DNA from 2 places in the Yinghuangia aomiensis genome. Region 1 is predicted to be linked to the other one. Evidence: riboswitches for the same ligand, from Rfam matches in the RefSeq annotation. Region 1 holds a riboswitch; the other holds the start of a gene.
What was found. A riboswitch is a leader RNA that binds a small molecule or an ion and turns the genes downstream of it on or off. The one in region 1 is predicted to bind glycine.

Region 1 (9,844 bases):
AGGGCTGACCCCGCGATGATCGAGACCTGACAGAATCGTCGTGAGCGGCGGCGGACCAGCGCTGCCGGCCCGCCGTACCCGCAGTTCCGGGCAGCGCCATCCGGCGGCCCACGAGGCGACACGAGGCAAGGAAGACAGGACGGATCCCGCATGTATCCCGAGGACCTCACGTACACGGCGGAGCACGAGTGGGTGCGCTCCCTCGGCGACGTGGACGGGACCGTGCGGATCGGCATCACCGAATACGCGCAGGACGCCCTCGGCGACATCGTGTTCGTGACGCCGCCTCGGGTCGGCGCGGTCGTCGAAGGCGGCACGCCGTGCGGCGAACTGGAGTCGACGAAGAGCGTCAGCGACGTCTACGCCCCCGTCAGCGGAACCGTTGTCGCCGTGAACGACGTGCTGGATACCGTGCCCGAACTCGTCAACTCCGACCCGTACGGCGACGGTTGGATGTTCGAGGTACGCCCCGACGACCCCGCCGCGCCCGGCGCGCTGTGGGACGCCGCGACGTACGTCAAGAGCCTGGACGCCTGACCGATCATGAACGCGTCGGGTGTCCCGCGGATCTTCCGCACCATTTCGAGTACAACCTTTTTCTGCACGACATTGAGTACAACCTTCAGTACAACTACGACATGTACCTGCCCCATGGGCGGGCCTGGCTCTCTCGGGGAGGTTCTCGCGTGAAGTTGTTCGCGAGGCTGTTCGGTCGTTCGCGTCGCGCGGAGCAGGAGGCGCCGCAGCAGCCTCCGGCCGGCGTGCCGTACCCCGGGACCGGTCCGGCCGCTCCGGGCGCGGTTCCGCCGGGCGCCGCGTCCGGCGCCGACCCGCGGATAAGCGGAGGCCATCCGGGCGCTCCGGCGCCGCAGCCGTACGGCGGTCAGCCGCAGCCCGGGCCGGTGCCGTACGGCGCGCCAGCCGACACGATCTCGTGCGCCAACTGCGGCAACCCGAACCCGGCCGGCAGCCGCTTCTGCTCCAACTGCGGCAACCCGCTGCGGCCGGACGTCGAACGCCCGTCCGAGCAGACGTCGACGATCTCGATCACCGGCATCGAGGCCCTCGACGCCGAACCCGCGCCGCGCGAGGTCCTCAGCCCCGAGGCGCAGGCCGCGGTCGAGGCCCTCCCGCCGGGCACCGCCCTGCTGGTGGTACGCCGCGGACCGAACTCGGGCAGCCGCTTCCTCCTCGACTCGGACCGCACCACCGCGGGCCGCCACCCGGAGAGCGACATCTTCCTGGACGACGTGACGGTGTCCCGCCGCCACGCGGAATTCCGGCGCGGCGCCGCCGGGTTCACGGTCGCCGACGTGGGCAGCCTCAACGGCACCTACGTCGGACGGCAGCGCATCGACGAGGTGCCGCTCGCGGCCGGCGACGAGGTACAGATCGGCAAGTACCGCCTGGTGTTCTTCCCGAGCCGCCACGCGCAGATCGGCAGCGGGGAGCACGCGTGACATCAACGCCGCCGCGGGCCGGCGGCGGACGTGCGCTGGTCGGTATCGGCGAGGTGATGGCGCTGCTGCGTCCGGAGTTCCCGGACGTCAGCGTCTCCAAGATCCGCTTCCTGGAAGCGGAAGGCCTCGTCGAGCCGCAGCGCACGCCCTCGGGCTACCGCAAGTTCGGACCGTCGGACCTCGACCGCCTGCGCTACGTGCTGCGCGCCCAGCGCGACCAGTACCTGCCGCTCAAGGTGATCAAGGACCACCTCGACGCCATCGACCGCGGCCTGGAACCGGCCGAGGACGGCCTCGGCGCGGCCTTGGCCGCCGCCGACGCGTCACCCCCGGCCCCGGTGTACTTCACCCGGGCCGAACTGCTGGCGGCGGCGGGGATAGACGACGCGGCCCTCACCCGCCTGGAGGAATTCGGGCTGATCGAGGCGCGGCGGGTGGTGGAGGTCGCGGGGCCGGAGGCCGGGGGTGCGGACTCCGACGCCGCGGCCGGCGTTCCGGCGGCGCGGGGGAGCAGCGCGGGAGCAGCCGCAGCCGTGCGGGCGTTCGAGCCCGGGCGCGCGGCGGACGATGGTGTGAAGGGTGGCGCGGGCGCCGACGTGGTCACGGGTGACGTCGGCTTTGCGGTGCCGGGCGTGTCGGCGGATGTACGGACGGTCGACGCCGTCGACTCGGCTGTGACCGGGCCTAGCGGTGGCGTCGGGGCCGTGCGCGACGCCGCTGCCGACGTGGTGCCGGGCGACGGTGCCGCGATGGCGGTCGACGTCTTGTCGGCGCAGGTTCTCGACGCCCAATGGAACGGTTCTGCGGGACCGCCGGCGGCGCGTGGGGCCGCCGACGCGATGGATGCCGCCGATGCGGCGCCGGACGACGCCCCGGGCTCGGGGCGGACGACCGATGCCGGCGCGGATGCCATGTCGAGCGACGTGCCTTCCGCCCGTGCCGCTGTGGCGCCGGAGCCGACCGACACCCAGGCCGCGGTGCCCGGGGAACCGGCTCCGGCTGCCGACGATGCCGCGGCGACAGCCTCGGCCGCCCCGAAGACTCAGCCCGCCGCGGCGGCCACGGCGGAGACGGCGGACGAGGCGGCTGCGGTGTCGGGCGACTCGGCCGCGGCCGCCGCGCCCGACAGCCCCACCGACGCGCCGTCGACGGCGCCCGCAGCCCTGACGTCCTCCTCGGGGCCCGAAGCGGCCCGGGCCGCCCACCGGGCGCCCGACGCCGACGCTGCGGACACCGAGGCGAAGGCCGCCCCGGGCGCCGCAGAGACGCGCACCGATGCCCCGGACGGCCCCGTGGCGGACACGACCGGTCGGAACCGACCCGACGATGTCCTCCAAGGCCCCTTGGCCGACGTGCGCGACCAGGCACGGCCCGGCGGCTCCGATACCCCCCTGGGCCCCGCGGCCGACGCGGGTTATCAGGGGCAGGACGGCGGCGGTGTCGGGACTCTCCCCGGCCCCGCAGCCGACTCGCGTGTCCAGGAGCAACCGGGCGCCGACGATGCTCTCGACACGACCGCAGGGGAGGCCGCGTCGTCCTCTCGCGCGCCGGACCGGGAGCGACCCGGTGCCGGCCATGCTGTCGGGACCGCCGCGGGGGAGAACACGTCGTCCTCGTCGTCCCCCCACGCGCCCGAGCGGCCTATGGTCGGTGGCCCCACGGCCCCGCCGCCGATCGCCACCCAGACCGGTGCGGCATCGTCCGCCGAGGCCAAGCCCGCCGCCCGCCCGGCCTCCGCACGCGCCACGGCGTCCGGCGCCGACCCGGTCCCCCGGACCGTCCTCCGCTACGACGGCGACGCCCTCGTCGTCGCCCGGCTCGTCACCGCGCTGGGCGAGTACGGCCTCGAACCGCGCCACCTGCGCCAGGTCAAGGCGGCCGCCGACCGCGAGGCCGCGCTGGCCGAGCAGATCGTCGCGCCGTTGCTGCACCGCCGCGGCGCGGGAGCCAAGTCCGGCGCCGAGGAAACCGTCCGCGACCTGCTCTCCCTCACCTCCCGCCTCCACACCGTCCTGGTCAGCTCCGCCCTACGCCCCCTCCTGGACCGCTGACCGACAGCGGCCTCCGCCGCGCACAGGCGCACGCGGCGGACGGCCGCCGCGCCACGACAGCTCGCGTCCCGAACGACACACCGCGCCGCCGGACGGCGAGGCAACGGCGTGTCGCGGGCCCCGAGGGGCCGAACAGCACACCTCGCGATCGACATCGCCGCCCGCTCGGCTTGGACGCCCGGCTCCGCCCGCCGGCAGTCCGCGGCTCAACCCGGCCCCGGACCGGATGCCGCCGACTCGCCGCCGGTCCGTCGTGGCCGTGTCGAGCAGGTGGGGTCCGCGGACTCGCGCGCCCGCAGTTCCCGCCCGCCGACGGCGCAGCCCATCCGCCTCCTCACCCGTCCCGCGCCCGCCCCTCGCCAGGCCAAGCGCTCCCAACACCCCATGCCACCCCCCTCCTCACCCATCCGGCCCCCGCCCTCTCGCCCCCTCCTCCACAGCCCCTCAGCGCGGCCGATTCCGTTGCAGTCATGTGAAATTCCGGGGGGTGCACGTTTACCGGCGGCGGAGAAAATGCGACGAATCCGTGTGCGAATGGGGCCGGGGGGATCTGTGCTCGTCACCCGAGCGCGCTAGTGTGGCGATGTGAACGAGCTTGAGGTCGTGGGCGTCCGGGTGGAGATGCCTTCCAACCAGCCGATCGTTCTCCTCAAGGAGACCGGCGGCGATCGCTACCTGCCGATTTGGATCGGGCCCGTGGAGGCGACGGCGATCGCCTTTGCGCAGCAGGGCGTGGTGCCGGCTCGGCCGTTGACGCATGACCTGTTCCGGGATGTGCTCGAGGCACTTGGTCAGGAGTTGACCCGAATCCGGATCACGGATCTGCGTGAAGGGGTGTTCTACGCCGAGTTGGTCTTCGCGAACGGGACCGAGGTCAGTGCCCGGCCGTCCGACGCGATTGCGCTGGCGCTGCGTACCGGGACGCCGATCTTCGGTGCCGAGGCGGTGCTCGACGAAGCGGGGATCGTCATTCCGGACGAGCAGGAGGACGAGGTCGAGAAGTTCCGGGAGTTCCTGGACCAGATCTCGCCCGAGGATTTCGGCACGACGAGTCAGTGACAGGCCACCCGTGACAAGCCGGTAGTCGGGCGACGTCGGGCAATCAGTACCGGGTACTTCCGGAGCCGGTCCGCGTGGGCGCGGGCCGGCTTTCCGTTTCGACGTCGCAACCCTTGCGCGATCGAGTGAAATACGCCGATCTGCCCGGCCACCCGAACGGGCCGATTCGATCAACTGGGGTGCGGAACCGACAGAGGGCGGTCGCCATGCGTACCCTTGTTGCCGAGTATCCAAACGCAGATTGAGAGATGCGTCACTCGGCGTGCCGAATGCGGCGGTCGTTGACGCGCTGTGGGTGACTGCCTACCGTCGAAATCGACAGTTCCGGGGGTGAGCCGTGCGCGTTGCACTCCGCCGCATGCGGCCCGGGACTCACGGCATTCCTCTCGCCGCAGGCAGGTGCGGGGAGACGAAACGGAGGTCGGCGTGAGCAGCACCGGCGACTTTGCGGGCGAAGCCCGCGCGGCCCGCCCGCTGACGCCGCACGGCGTGCCCCGGGAAGCGGCGTCCGCCGACGAGTCCGGCGAGGTCGGCTACCGCGGCCCCACCGCGTGTGCCGCGGCCGGCATCACCTACCGCCAGCTCGACTACTGGGCCCGTACGCAGCTCGTCGAGCCGAGCATCAGACCGGCGCACGGCTCCGGCACGCAGCGTCTGTACAGCTTCCGCGACATCCTCGTCCTCAAGATCGTCAAGCGGCTCCTGGACACCGGGGTCGGCTTGCAGAACATCCGTGTGGCGGTCGCCCACCTGCGCGGGCGGGGCGTCGAGGACCTGGCCGGGATGACGCTGATGAGCGACGGCGCGAGCGTGTACGAGTGCACCTCGTACGACCAGGTCGTCGACCTGGTGCAAGGCGGCCAGGGCGTCTTCGGCATCGCCGTGGGCGCGGTGTGGCGCGAGGTCGAGGCGTCGCTGGGCCACCTGCAGGGTGAGCGCCCGGACACCGGCGAGGTCATCTACCGCGCCCATCCCGCCGACGAACTCGCCCGCCGCCGCCGGGAGCGGGCGGGCTGATCCGGCCACCCGCCGGAACCGCCGCCGCGGTCCGCGGCGTCCCTTCCGGCATGGCTCACCGGTTGGTTCCCGCCCGGCTCGCCCGCGCGCTGCGGACGCGTCGGCGGCAGCGCATCGCGTTCCAGACCACCGTCCTCGTGACCGTGCTCGGCCTTGCCCCCGTGACGTGGATGTACGCGGTCGCGGGCGGCCGCCTGCGCACGGTCTCCGATGTGCCGCCGACGCCGGTCGCGTTGGTGCTCGGGGCGGGGATCAAGGACGGCGAGCCGTCCCGGCTGCTGGCGCGTCGCCTGGACGTGGCTTTGGACCTGTACCGGGCGGGCAAGGTGAAGGTGCTGCTGGTGTCCGGCGACAACGGCCGGGACTCGTACAACGAGCCGGATGTGATGCGCCGTTACCTGGTCGCTCGCGGAGTGCCGGAGAAGCAAGTTGTCGCCGACTATGCGGGATTCTCGACTTGGGACTCCTGCGTACGCGCCAAGAAGGTGTTCGGGGTCGACCGGGCGATCGTGGTGACCCAGACGTTCCATCTGCGCCGTGCTCTCGCATTGTGCGACGCGGCCGGGGTGACGGCCTACGGGGTGGGCGACGACTCGCTGCACGGCGAACTGATCGGCGTAACGCTGTACGGCGGCTTCCGCGAGGTGTTCGCGGCGTACAAGGCTCTCGGCGAGGCGGTGCTGAAACCGGAACCGCAGGCGCTCGGCCCGCACGAGCCCGGCGTCGACGAGGGCTTGGCCGCGGCCCGCTGAACCGTCCGCGGAAGCGGCTGCCGAGCGCCCTCGCGAACCCCTTGCGCCCGTGCGGGGTGTGCCGCCGCCGGGATGTCGCACCGATGCGCGATCATCGGAGGAAATGCGACAGAAGCCGGGCATCCTGCATCTCGACATGGACGCGTTCTACGCGTCGGTCGAACAGGCCGCCAAACCGAGTCTGCGCGGCAAACCGGTCGTCGTGGGCGGCATCGGCGGCCGCGGGGTGGTGGCCACCGCGTCCTACGAGGCGCGACGGTTCGGCGTGCGCTCCGCCATGCCCACCGCGGAGGCGCGGCGGCGCTGCCCGAACGCGGCGTTCCTGATCCCGCGCTTCACCGCGTACCGGGACGTCAGCGAGCGCGTCATGGGCCTGCTCGGGCAACTGTCGCCGCTGGTCGAGCCGCTGAGCCTGGACGAGGCGTTCGTCGACCTGGAGGCCGGCCCGCACGGCGAGGAACTCGACACCGCGGGCGCGACCGAGCTCGCGGTACGCCTGCGCGCCGACATACGGGCCGCCACCGGCCTCACCGCGTCCGTCGGCCTGGCCACGTCCAAGCTGGTCGCCAAGATCGCCTCGGAGGCCGCCAAGCCCGACGGCCTCGTGGTCGTTGCACCCGGTGAAGAGCACGCCCTGCTCGACCCGTTGCCGGTACGGGCGTTGTGGGGTGTCGGCCCGGCCACCGCCGAGCACCTGCGCAAGGTCGGCATCACCACCATCGGCGAGCTGGGCGCGGCCGACCCGGACGAGCTGGTCCGGATGTTCGGCCAGGCCCACGGCCGCGGCCTGCACGACCATGCGCTCGGCATCGACGACCGGCCGGTGGTCGCGGAACGGGATGCCAAGTCGGTGTCCGTCGAGGACACCTTCGAAGTCGACCTGGTCGACCGGGCCCGGGTGGCCGCCGAACTCGACCGCTTGGCCGCCCGCTGCGTCGAACGCCTGCGCGCCGCGGGCCGGTCCGGCCGCACCGTCGTGGTGAAGATGCGGCGCTACGACTTCAGCACGCTGACCCGCTCGGAGACGTTGCGCGCCCCGACGGACGACTTGGCGGTGGTCCGGGAAACCGTGCACCGCCTGGCCGCGCAGGTCGACTTCACCGGCGGCCTGCGGCTGCTGGGCGTGGGCGTCGCGTCGCTGGCGGACTTCGCCCAGCAGGATCTGTTCGGGGAAGTCGCGGGGGCGGACGTCGGGTTCGCCGGGGGCGGCGACGAGGCGGCCGACCTGGAGGTGGGGAAGGCGGCGGACGAGGACGCGGCCCCGGCTGCGGCGGGCACCGGCGAGCCCGCCCCGGGCGAGGAGGCCGCGGCCGAGCACGGCCCCGAGGACGGCGCCTACGGCCCCGTCCCGGTCTTCCACCCCGGCCGCTTCGGCAACGCCAAGTGGCTCCCCGGCCAAGACGTGACGCACACCGAGTACGGCCCCGGCTGGGTCCAAGGCAGCGGCGTCGGCCGCGTGACCGTGCGCTTCGAGACACCGGGCTCGGCGCCCGGGCGGGTGCGGACGTTCCCGGTGGACGACCCGGACGTGACGGCATCGGCGCCGCTGCCGCTGGTGGCGGAGGGGGAGCCGCCGCAGGGCGGGTGAGGATCGCGGCGCACAGCGGCGGCTGCGCCTTCCCGTCAACTACCCGCGTAGACCCCCTCTCTCCGTTCCCCCGGGTGATCTTCCGCCTATCCGTCGGCGGCGCACTGGTAGCGTTGAGGGCGCACCAACAGTCGCGCGGGAGAGTCCCGGACACCGATCCGGGCGCCGAAGGAGCAACCCCTCCCCGGAATCTCTCAGGCACCCGTACCGCGTGGCCATGGGCACTCTGGAAAGCAGTCCCGTTCGGGTTCCGCCGGTTTTCCGGCGGAGTGCGGCCGGGGCTCACCGACGGTGAAAACCCGTTCCGCGTTTCTGCGGCGCCCGGGTGAAGCTCTCAGGTATCGATGACAGAGGGGGAGGCAGAGAGGTCGCGCGACCCGCGCGGTCTCCTCCGCGACACTGGAGGCCTCCACGTGAGCTCGTCGTCATCGCACCACGCGTCCGGTCCCGGCAGCCTCGCCGCGCTCGAGGCCGCGTCGCCGTTCACCACCCGGCACATCGGCCCGGATGCCGACGAGCAGGCCAAGATGCTGGCGCACGTCGGCTACGGCTCGCTCGACGAGCTGACCGACGCCGCCGTCCCCGGCGCCATCCGCACCCTCGAGGCGCTCGACCTGCCCGCCGCGGTCACCGAGGCCGACGTGCACGAGCAGCTCCGCGCCCTCGCGTCGCGCAACACCGTGCTGCGGCCGATGATCGGCCTCGGGTACTACGGCACCCACACGCCGCCGGTCATCACCCGCAACGTGCTGGAGAACCCGGCCTGGTACACGGCCTACACGCCCTACCAGCCGGAGATCTCGCAGGGCCGCCTCGAAGCGCTGCTGAACTTCCAGACCATGGTCGCCGACCTCACCGGCCTCCCGGTCTCGGGCGCGTCGCTGCTCGACGAAGGCACCGCCGCCGCCGAGGCCATGACGCTCGCGCGCCGCGCCGGACGGGCCAAGAGCAACGTGTTCGTCGTGGACGCGGCGTGTCTGCCGCAGACGATCGCCGTGGTGCGGACGCGTGCCGAGGCGCTCGGCATCGACGTCGTCGTCGCGGACACCTCCGCGGGGCTGCCCGAGGGCGAGTTCTTCGGTGCGCTGCTCCAGTACCCGGGTGCCGACGGCCGGGTGCGCGACCTCGCGCCGCTCATCGCGGACGCGCACGGCCGCGGGGCGCTCGTCGCGGTCGCCGCCGACCTGCTCGCGCTCACCCTGCTCGCCTCGCCCGGCAGCATGGACGCCGACATCGCCGTCGGCACCACCCAGCGGTTCGGCGTGCCGATGGGCTTCGGCGGCCCGCACGCCGGCTACATGGCGGTCCGCGACAAGCTCGCCCGTTCGCTGCCCGGCCGCCTCGTGGGCGTCTCCGTCGACGCCGCGGGCGACCAGGCCTACCGCCTCGCGCTCCAGACCCGCGAGCAGCACATCCGCCGGGAGAAGGCCACCAGCAACATCTGTACCGCGCAGGTGCTGCTCGCCGTCATGGCCGGCATGTACGCGGTCTACCACGGCCCCGAGGGCCTTGCTGCGATCGCCCGCCGCACCCACCGGTACGCCGCGGTGCTGGCCGCCGGGCTGCGCGCGGGCGGGGTCGAGGTCGCGCACGGCGCGTTCTTCGACACCGTGCACGTCCGTGTCCCGGGCCGGGCGGCCGCGGTGCGCGAGTCGGCGCGCGGCGAAGGCGTCAACGTGTACCAGGCCGACGACGACCACGTGTCGATCAGCTGCGACGAGACCACCACCCGCGAGGACCTCGCCGCCGTGTGGCGTGCCTTCGGCGTCGCCGGGCAGGACGTCGCGGCGCTGGACGAGGCCACTCCGGACGCGCTGCCCGAGGGGCTGCTGCGCACCGACGACTACCTGGCCCACCCGGTCTTCCACGCGCACCGCTCGGAGACGGACATGCTGCGCTACCTGCGCGGCCTCGCCG
Region 2 (9,844 bases), on a different contig from region 1:
GGCCGAGGCTGAAGCGCAGCGAGCCGCGGGCGCGGGCGGCATCCCGGCCCATGGCGAGCAGCACGTGGCTGGGCTGGGCGACGCCGGCCGAGCAGGCCGAGCCGGTGGAGCATTCGATGCCGCGGGCGTCGAGGAGCAGCAGCAGCGAGTCGCCTTCGCAGCCGGGGAACGAGAAGTGCGCGTTGCCGGGCAGGCGGTGGGCCGGGTCGAGCCGTGCGTCGCCGTTGAGTTCGGCGTCGGGGATCTCGGCGAGGATGCGCCGCACCAGGTCGTCGCGCAGGGCGCCGACGCGGGCCGCGTACTCGGGCTGCTCGCGGACCGCGATCTCGGCGGCCGCGGCGAACGCGGCGATGGCCGGGGTGTCGAGGGTGCCGGACCGCACGTCGCGTTCCTGGCCGCCGCCGTGCAGGACCGGGACGGGGGTCAGGTGGCGGCCGAGCACGAGCGCGCCGCAGCCGAGGGGCCCGCCGAGCTTGTGTCCGGAGACGGTCATCGCGTCGAGTCCGGCGGCGGCGAAGTCGACCGGCACCTGGCCGACGGCCTGCACGGCGTCGGCGTGCACGGGGATGCCGAATTCGTGTGCGACGTCCACCAGCTCGGCGATCGGCTGAACCGTGCCGACCTCGTTGTTCGCCCACATGACGCTGACCAGCGCGACGCCGTCCGGGTCGCGGGCGATGGCGGTGCGCAGCACGTCGGGCGACACGCGGCCGTCGCTGTCCACGTCGAGCCATTCGACCTCGGCGCCTTCGCGGGCCACCAGCCAGTCGATCGGGTCCATGACCGCATGGTGTTCGACGGGCGACGCGAGGATGCGGCGCCGCACGGGGGCCTCGCCGGACCGGGCCCAGTACAGGCCCTTGACGGCGAGGTTGTCGGCCTCGGTGCCGCCCCCGGTGAACACGATCTCGCTGGGCCGCGCGCCGACGGCCTCGGCCAGGATCTCGCGGGATTCCTCGACGATGCGCCGTGCCCGGCGCCCGGATGCGTGCAGGGACGAGGGGTTGCCGAGGACGCCGAGCTGCCGGGTCATGGCCCGGACGGCTTCGGGGCGCATCGGTGTGGTCGCCGCGTGATCGAAGTAGGCCATCGCATCGCGAAGTCTAGTCGCGTACCGCCAGTCGGTTGCGGCGTGCCGGGCCGTCGCCGGATTCCCGCGGGTCTCGCGGGGAGCGCGGGGCGGGTACGACGCGTGCGTCCGGGCGCGGGGCGGCCGTGGCCGACGCGTCACCGGCGGCCTTCGCGCCGCGCGGGCGGGGTGCGCGCACGCGTCCGTAGCGGGGTCCGCCCGGCAGCACCGCGTCGAGGGCGAGGCGCAGCGCGAGCCACCGCGCGGCGAGGAAGCCGCGCGGCGGGGGCGGGGGGACGTCGGCGTCGTAGGTCAGGGGTTGCTGGATCTCCCACACATCAGGTGCAACGCCGGTCGCGCCGGTTGGGTACGCGCGGCGGGCAGAGTTCCCCAGCACGTGCCGCCCGGCCTGGTGGGGCGCCGGCCTATTCGTACTTTTCGAAGACCTCGGAGTTGCGGCGCCAGGCCCGCGGCGCACGCCAGTTGTAGCGGAGGGCGAGGACGCGGAAGGCGAACGCGAATACGGCGGCGCAGGTCGCGGTGATCGCGTTGAGCGTGTCCGTTTCCACGAGGGCCGCGACCAGGCCGGCACCGAGCATCGCGGGCACGGTGTAGATCTCCCGGTCCCACCGCAGCAGCATCGGGATTTCGTTGGCGAGGACGTCGCGGATGGCGCCGCCGCCGACGGCGGTGACGATGCCGAGCGCGGCGGCCTGCACGGGGCCGAGGCCGTAGGCGAAGGCTTTGGCGGTGCCGGTGACGCAGAACAGGCCGAGGCCGGCCGCGTCGAAGATGTCGATCGTCGCGTAGATCCGCTCGACCTGCGGGTGCAGGAAGAAGACGATGAAGGCGGCGAAGAGCGGGGTGATGAAGTAGCCCAGGTCGCGGAAGGCGGCGGGCGGGACGTCGCCGATGATGAGGTCGCGGATGACACCGCCGCCGAGGGCGGTGACCTCCGCGAGCACCACGATCCCGATGACGTCGAAGTTCTTGCGTACCGCCGTGAGGGCGCCCGCCACGGCGAAGACGAAGATGCCGGTCAGGTCGAGCACTTGTTGGACGGTGTGGCTGTAGATCTCCTGGATCTCCTGAGGCGGCATGGCAGAAATTGTGCCTTGTTGTCCGGGCAGCGCGGTCCCCCGGGGCGGACCGCCGTTTTCCGTGGGTCCGGCGGGAACCGCTGGGTAGCCTCGGGGAATGGATGCCCGACTGCGCGCCTTGTGCGATCTCTCCCTCGCCTCCGCCCGAGAGGGTGCCGGCCTGCACGAATACGACGGCCGGATTCAGGACCTCTCCCCCGCCGGCGTGCGTGCCGCGCTCGACGCGTTGGGCGGCCCACCGCTGGACGACCCGCACGACGAGGCGCACATCGCCGCGTTCGAGGAGCACACGCGCGTCGTCCACGGCGAGCTGGAGATGCACCGCCGAGACCCGCGCCCGCACCTGGAGAACCTCGAACTCTCCGTCTACGACAGGGAGTACGCGCCCGCGGAGGAGCGCGCGCTGGCCCGCTCCCGGCACCTGGAGAAGTGGCCGGACGCCGTCGACATGGCCTTGGCGTCGCTCGACCAGGTGACCGCGCCGGTCGCCGACGCCTTGCTCGGCGCCGCCCGCGGGCAGGCCGCCGCGGTGCGGCCGGAGGACGGGGAGGTCGGCGAGAAGGCGCTGGCCTCGCTGCGCCGCCTGGTCGCGCATCTGGAGCGGGCCACGCAGGTCGGCGACCCGGACACGGCCCTCGGCGGTGCGGCGCTGGCCCGGCTGATGGGTTCGGCGGACGCGGTCGAGGTCGACCTCGGCAGGCTGGCCGAGCGGGCGGACGCCGAGCGGGACCGGCTGCGGGGGCTCTTGGCGGAGGCGTGCAAGGCGTACAACCCGGCGCGGACGGTCGAGGACCTGGTGCCGGAGCTGCTGGCCGACCATCCGGACGCGGACGGGGTCCTCGCCGAGGCGCGGGCGCAGACGCTGGAGGTCATCGAGTTCACCAGGGCCCGCAAGCTGGCGCCGTACGTCGACGGCGTGTGCGAGGTCGGGCCCGCGCCGGAGTCGATGCGCTGGGCGATGGCGATGATGTCGTGGAACGCGCCGGGCGAGCCGGAGGCCCCGTCCTGGTACTTCGTGACGCCGCCCGAGCCGGACTGGCCGGCCGACGAGATCGAGGAGTGGCTGTCGGTCTTCAGCCGCACCACGCTCCCGGCGATCACCGTCCACGAGGTCGCGCCCGGGCACTTCGCGCACGGCCGCGCGCTGCGGCGGGCGCCGTCGGACGTGCGCCGGGTGCTGCATTCGTCGTCGTTCGCCGAGGGCTGGGCGCACTACATCGAGGAGGTGTGCCTGGAGGAGGGCTTCCGGGCCGGCGATCCGCGCTACGCGATCGGCATGTGCCTGGAGGCGCTGATCCGGGTGACCCGGCTGGCCGCGGCGATCGGCCTGCACACCGGCGCGATGGACGTCGCGGAGGCCACCCGCCGGTTCATGGCGGACGCCCACCTCGCCCGCACCGCCGCGGCGAGCGAGGCCCGCCGTGGCACCTTCGACTGGAATTACGGCTGCTACACGTGGGGCAAGCTCGCCCTGCGCGACCTTCGCGACGAGGCGAAGGCCGCGTGGGGCACGGGCTTCACGCTGGAGCGCTTCCACACCGCACTGCTGGACCTGGGCAGCCCGCCCGTGGGACTGGTGCGCACGGCGGTGGAACGCGGCTGACGCGCGGCCGAATCGTCAGGCGTAGGGCTGGGGCGGGGTCGGCTGTTGCGGGTAGGCCTGCAGATAGGCCTGCCGTGCCGCGGCGACCCCGGCCTCCCGCCAGTGCCAGATCGTCGCGACCTTGGCGTGGAAGTCCGGGTCGCGCTGCCCCGGGCCGTCGAGCGGGACACGCACGCGCACCCGGCGGCCGCTCGTCAGGGTGAGGCGCACGTACCAGGTGCCGAGGGTGTGCTTGGCTTCGACGGCGGCGATCTCCCCCCACGCGAAGTGCCGCGTGGTGAAGGCCTTCAGGGTGAGGCCGTGCGGCGTGAGCACGGTCGCGAACCTCGCCGAGTAGAAGCCCATGAAAAGGAGCACGGGCCCGGCGCCGAGACCGAACGGGGACACGTCGACGGCGATCAGGGCGATACCCACCGCGGTAATGACCGCGCCCGGAACCAGCAGGGCCCAGCGCTGCCCGAGCGACAGCACCATCCGTATCTCACGCATGGCGGGCACTGTGGCAGACCGGGCACGCGGCGGGCCGGCCGGGGCCCGGCTTCCGGGCCGGCGTCAGACGAACGACCGCGTGTGGTCCCGGAGCCAGCCGGCGACCGGGTCGTACGGGTCGTCGAGCGGCACCCACGACAGCGGGCCGCCGGGCATCGCCGCGGAGGCCCGGGCGACGGCGGCGTGGACGCGGTCGGTGGTCGCCGGGTCTGCGTCCGCGGTGCGGATGCCGAGGACGACGCGGGGCGCGCCGACGGACGGTTCGACGTAGGCGCGGTGCGCGGCGCGGACCACGCCGCTGCCCGCCAGCTCGGCGGCCACCATCGACCAGAACGCCGGGTCCTGCACGGTGGGTTCGCCGACCCGCAGGGGCCCGGGCAGGGTGCGGTCCAGGCCGGTGACGATGCGCCGCAGGTCGAGGAACGGGATGCCGATCCCGCCGCCTTGCATGTGCGGGTCGAGCCAGATGCCCCACCGGTCCGGGTACAGCGTCGCGCCGATCTCCTTGACCGCGTGCACCTCCCACCCGCGGTCCCAGCGGCTCTCCCGGAGCTGCTCCTCGGAAGTGAAGGCCGGGGCGTAGTGCGAGCCGTGGACCTCCATGTTCCCGTACTGCGCGTCCGGGCTGCCGGGCTGTCCCTGCCAGAGCAGCATCCAGACGTGGCCCCGGTCCAGGGCCTGGAGCAGGACTTCGTAGGCTTCGTATCCCTGCGGCGCGACCTGCCGCATCGCGTGCTCGACCTCGTTGGCGGGAAACGCCACCGGTGTCCTCCCCGTGCGGTGCGTGACGAAGGCAACCATCGTATGTGCCGACAGGCGTCAAGGGCGTTCGTAGAACGGGCGGACCGCGTCCAGCATCCAGTCGCCGATGGGGTCTTGGGCGAGATCGACGAGCACGAGGTTGACCGGCCACGGGGATCCGGCGCGGGCCACGGCGCGCTCCAGCGCGGCCACGGTGGCGCGGCGGTCCTCCTCCTGCCAGCGGTCGAGTTCGACGCCGACGAACAGGCACGGGGCGTCGGATTCGACGACGCCGAGGGCGCGGCGGGCGGTCAGCACGACCGGGGTCACGGCGAACTCCTCGGCGGCCGCGGCGAGGAAGACGTACGGCTCCTCGGCGGGCTCCGGCTCGGCCAGCGTCACGCGGGCGCCCATCGCCCCGGCGCCCGGCGGGCGGGACAGCTCCAGGACGCCCTGCGGCGGTATCGGGATGCCGACCTCGCCGCCCGGGTTGACCGCCATTCCGACGTGCGGCGGCAGGCCGCGGGCGAACTCGCGGACCGGGGCGACGGTGAACGGCATCAGGCCCGCGGCGCGGCGCAGCTGCTCCTCGGAGCTGAACACGGGCACGTACGGCATGCCGTCGATTTCCGTGGTGGGCAGCGTGAGTTCGGTGTCCTGCGGGCTGCCGCCCGCGGGCAGCGGCACCCAGACCTCGGCGTCCGCGAGCACCGCCAGCAGCTCGCCGGTCCGCGCCGGATCGTGCAGGGCCGCGGCCAGGCACTGCTCGACATGGTTCGCGGGGAACGCCACCAGGCCACCTCCAATTGATGATCTGCGGCCAGCCTAGGGCGTGGCGGGGCCCCCTGGCGGCGCGGTGGCGGGGCGGCGGCCGCGGACATGCGAACGGCGGGGACCTTCCGGTCCCCGCCGTCGCGTGCGTCCGCCGCTCAGCCGACGAGTTCGGCCTGCAGCGAGATCGGCACGCCGGCCTTGAGCGCCTTGCTCACCGGGCAGTTCTCCTTGGCGTCCGCCGCGACCGCCGCGAAGTCCTCGGTGCTGATACCCGGCACGTGCGCCTTGACCGACAGCACGATGCCGGTGATGCCTTCGCCGGGCTGGAAGGTCACGTCCGCCCGGGTCTCCAGCGAGTCGGGCGGCGTCCCGCGGCCCGCGAGGGCGTGCGAGAGCGCCATCGAGTAGCAGGACGAGTGGGCGGCCGCGATGAGTTCCTCGGGGCTGGTCTTGCCGTTCGCCGCCTCCGCGCGGGACGGCCAGGACACCTCGTAGGTCCCCACGCCCGAGGAGTCGAGCGAAACGGTCCCCGAGCCGCCGATGAGCGGGCCCTTCCAGTCAGTGGTCGCGGTGCGCGTGGTCGCCACGGGCGAGCCTCCCTGTGCGGTGCGTGCGTCTCCGGTCGGCCGCGGTATCCGGCCTGGTCGCGCCCACGCTAGCAACGGAAGCCGCGGGTGCCGATCGGAGAAACCTCCGACACGCCCGCGGCATCCGCGGGCGGGACCGATAGCATGCGCCCACAACTTCACACCGGCCCTCGACCCCATGCGGGAGAGCCCCCGACGCCGCGCGGCCTTCCGGCCGAGCGTCCCGGGGCGCCGAAGGAGCAATTCCTCCCCGGAAACTCTCAGGCCCCAAGTACCGCGCGGGTGAGGCGACTCTGGAAAGCAGTCCCGCGCACGCCCGGCGGGGCTCACCCACGGTGCAAGCCGCGGTCCGCCCGACTCCGCTCGGGCCCGCGCGTGAAGCTCTCAGGTCCATGACAGAGGGGGAGGCGACCCACCAGCCCCGTGCTGCGTGCCCGGCCCGTCCGGCATGCCGCGCGACGCCCAGGGAGCCCCCTTGCCGGACCGCCCGTTGTGCCCGCCGCCTGCGCCGCCGCTCGCGCCGTCTCTTGTCCCGCCCGTCGTCGCGCCTGCCGCGCGGGCTGCCGCGCCGCTTTGCGTGCCGGCGAGCCGCCGATCGCGCGCCGTCGCACCGCCTGCCCGGCGCGTGTGCGCGCGACATCGCGACAATCCGCACGAAATCATGGCGGTCAGGTTCCCTTCGGCCCCAGCCGCCGGCCCCACCCGCGAGGAGTCCAGCCGATGACGTCCAGCCCCTCCCCCGCCGCCGAGGCACCCCGCGAGCGCCGTACGCCGCTCGACGCGGTGCACGACGCGCTCGGCGCCACCATGACCGACTTCGCCGGGTGGCGGATGCCCCTGCGCTACGGCAGCGAGTCGGCCGAGCACCGGGCGGTCCGCGAGGCCGCCGGCCTGTTCGACCTCACGCACATGGGCGAGATCGCGGTCACCGGCCCCGAGGCGGCGCGCGCACTCGACCACGCGCTGGTCGGCTACGTGTCCAAGATCGGCGTCGACCGCGCCCGCTACTCGATGATCTGCGACGCCGACGGCGGCATCCTCGACGACCTGATCGTCTACCGCACCGGCGACACCGAGTTCCTGGTCGTCGCCAACGCCTCCAACGCCGCCGTGGTCGCCGCCGAACTCGTCGCCCGCGCGGCCGGCTTCGACGCCGCCGTGGCCGACCGGTCGGAGGACTACGCGCTGCTCGCCGTGCAGGGCCCGCACGCCGTCGCGATCCTCGCGCCGCTCACCGGCCTCGACCTCGACGCGGTCAAGTACTACGCCGCCGACCGCGCCACCGTCGCCGGCGTGGACGTGCTGCTCGCCCGCACGGGCTACACCGGCGAGGACGGCTTCGAACTGTTCTGCGCCCCCGCCGACGCCGAGCGCCTGTGGACCGCACTCGCCGAGTCCGGCGTCCCGCACGGCCTCATCCCCGCCGGCCTGTCGTGCCGCGACACGCTGCGCCTGGAGGCCGGCATGCCGCTGTACGGGCACGAGCTGTCCACCGCGCGCACCCCGTACGAAGCCGGCCTCGGCCGCGTCGTGCGCCTCGACAAGCCGGAGGACTTCGTCGGCCGCGACGCGCTCGCCGCGCGCGAGCAGGCGGGCCCGGCCGCGGCCCTCGTCGGCCTGCGCGCCGTCGGCCGCCGCGTGCCGCGCGCCGGGTACGCGGTGCTCGACCCGGACACCGAGGAGCCGATCGGCGAGATCACGTCCGGCGCGCCGTCGCCGACGCTGGGCGCGCCGATCGCGATGGCGTACGTGCCCGTCGACCGCACCGAGCCGGGCACCCGCCTGGCCGTCGACGTCCGCGGCACCGCCGAGCCCGTCGACGTGGTCGCCCTGCCGTTCTACAAGCGCGCCTGACCCGGGCCGCCCGTCCCGGCGGCCCGCGCACGACCCGCAGCAAGACCCGCAGCGGAACCCCGGCGGAACCCCCGCTGCGAAACCCCGCAAACCGGCACGAAATCCCCTGAGGATCGGCGCCGCCCTCCCGGAATGGAGAATGGACCTGTGAGCGCACCCCAGCACCTGCTCTACAGCAAGGACCACGAGTGGCTGACGACGGACGGCGACCCGGCCGTCATCGGCATCTCGGAGTTCGCGGCCAACGCCCTCGGCGACGTGGTCTTCGTCCAGCTTCCCGAGGTCGGCACGCGGGTCACCGCGGGCGAGCCCTGTGGTGAACTGGAGTCGACCAAGTCGGTGAGCGACATCTTCGCCCCCGCCGACGGCGAGGTCGTCGAGGTCAACACGGCGGTCGTCGACGAACCCGAACTGGTCAACTCCGACCCGTACGGCGACGGCTGGCTGATCAAGGTGCGCCTGGACACCCCGGCGGAGAAGTCCGACGCGCTGCTGTCCGCCGACGAGTACATCGCCTTCACCGGCGCCTGAGCACCCGATCGAGGAGCTGACCCACCGTGACGATCCTGGACCGTCCCCTGGCCGAGGTGGACCCTGAGGTCGCCGCCGCCGTCGCCGACGAGCTGCACCGCCAGCAGTCGACCCTGGAAATGATCGCCTCCGAGAACTTCGCGCCCGTCGCGGTCCTCGAGGCCCAGGGCTCCGTACTGACCAACAAGTACGCCGAGGGGTACCCCGGGCGCCGCTACTACGGCGGCTGCGAGTATGTCGACGTCGTCGAGAACCTCGCCATCGAGCGGCTCAAGGCGCTGTTCGGCGCCGAGGCCGCGAACGTGCAGCCGCACTCCGGCGCGCAGGCGAACGCCGCGGTGTACTTCGGTCTGCTGCAGACCGGCGACACCGTGCTGGGCCTGGACCTGGCCAACGGCGGCCACCTGACGCACGGGATGAAGCTCAACTTCTCCGGCAAGCAGTACAACGTCGTCTCCTACAAGGTCGACGCGGCCGGACTGGTGGACATGGGCGAGGTCGAGCGCCTCGCCAAGGAGCACCGCCCGAAGATGATCGTCGCGGGCTGGTCGGCGTACCCCCGGCAGCTCGACTTCGCGGCGTTCCGCCGGATCGCGGACGAGGTCGGCGCCTACCTGTGGGTCGACATGGCGCACTTCGCCGGCCTGGTGGCGGCGGGGCTGCACCCGAACCCGGTGCCGCACGCGCACATCGTCACCACGACCACCCACAAGACGCTGGGCGGTCCGCGCGGCGGCGCGATCCTGGCCACCGAAGAGCTGATCAAGAAGATCAACTCGGCAGTGTTCCCGGGTCTGCAGGGCGGTCCGCTGGAGCACGTCATCGCGGCCAAGGCGGTGGCCTTCAAGGTCGCCGCGGGCGACGAGTTCAAGGACCGGCAGAAGCGCACCCTCGCGGGTGCGAAGCTGCTCGCCGAGCGCCTGCTGCGCGAGGACGCGGCGGCGGCCGGCATCAAGGTGCTGTCCGGCGGCACGGACGTCCACCTGGTGCTCGTCGACCTGGTCGAGAACCACCTCAACGGCCGCGAGGCCGAGGACCGCCTGCACGAGGTCGGCATCACGGTCAACCGCAACGCGGTCCCCAACGACCCGCTGCC

Region 2: linked by a shared signal. The riboswitch ahead of gcvT (glycine cleavage system aminomethyltransferase GcvT) and the one ahead of gcvP (aminomethyl-transferring glycine dehydrogenase) in region 1 are both predicted to bind glycine.

Annotation. Positions count from the first base shown of each region.
Region 1 covers NZ_BAABHS010000023.1:73,189-83,032, reverse strand. The annotation lists gene ABEA93_RS42195 (DUF881 domain-containing protein) at 1-8, shown strand, start outside; gene gcvH (glycine cleavage system protein GcvH) at 151-537, shown strand; gene ABEA93_RS28340 (double zinc ribbon and FHA domain-containing protein) at 687-1,460, shown strand; gene ftsR (transcriptional regulator FtsR) at 1,457-3,511, shown strand; gene ABEA93_RS28330 (bifunctional nuclease domain-containing protein) at 4,097-4,570, shown strand; gene ABEA93_RS28325 (MerR family transcriptional regulator) at 4,997-5,587, shown strand; gene ABEA93_RS28320 (SanA/YdcF family protein) at 5,638-6,339, shown strand; gene ABEA93_RS28315 (DNA polymerase IV) at 6,443-7,927, shown strand; glycine riboswitch at 8,054-8,147, shown strand; glycine riboswitch at 8,150-8,282, shown strand; gene gcvP (aminomethyl-transferring glycine dehydrogenase) at 8,425-9,844, shown strand, end outside.
Region 2 covers NZ_BAABHS010000001.1:134,737-144,580, reverse strand. The annotation lists gene ABEA93_RS00595 (cysteine desulfurase family protein) at 1-1,090, opposite strand, end outside; gene ABEA93_RS00590 (hypothetical protein) at 1,104-1,466, opposite strand; gene ABEA93_RS00585 (trimeric intracellular cation channel family protein) at 1,495-2,169, opposite strand; gene ABEA93_RS00580 (DUF885 family protein) at 2,267-3,772, shown strand; gene ABEA93_RS00575 (hypothetical protein) at 3,788-4,261, opposite strand; gene ABEA93_RS00570 (enhanced serine sensitivity protein SseB C-terminal domain-containing protein) at 4,325-5,023, opposite strand; gene ABEA93_RS00565 (enhanced serine sensitivity protein SseB C-terminal domain-containing protein) at 5,081-5,794, opposite strand; gene ABEA93_RS00560 (OsmC family peroxiredoxin) at 5,932-6,363, opposite strand; glycine riboswitch at 6,535-6,650, shown strand; gene gcvT (glycine cleavage system aminomethyltransferase GcvT) at 7,084-8,217, shown strand; gene gcvH (glycine cleavage system protein GcvH) at 8,365-8,748, shown strand; gene glyA (serine hydroxymethyltransferase) at 8,775-9,844, shown strand, end outside.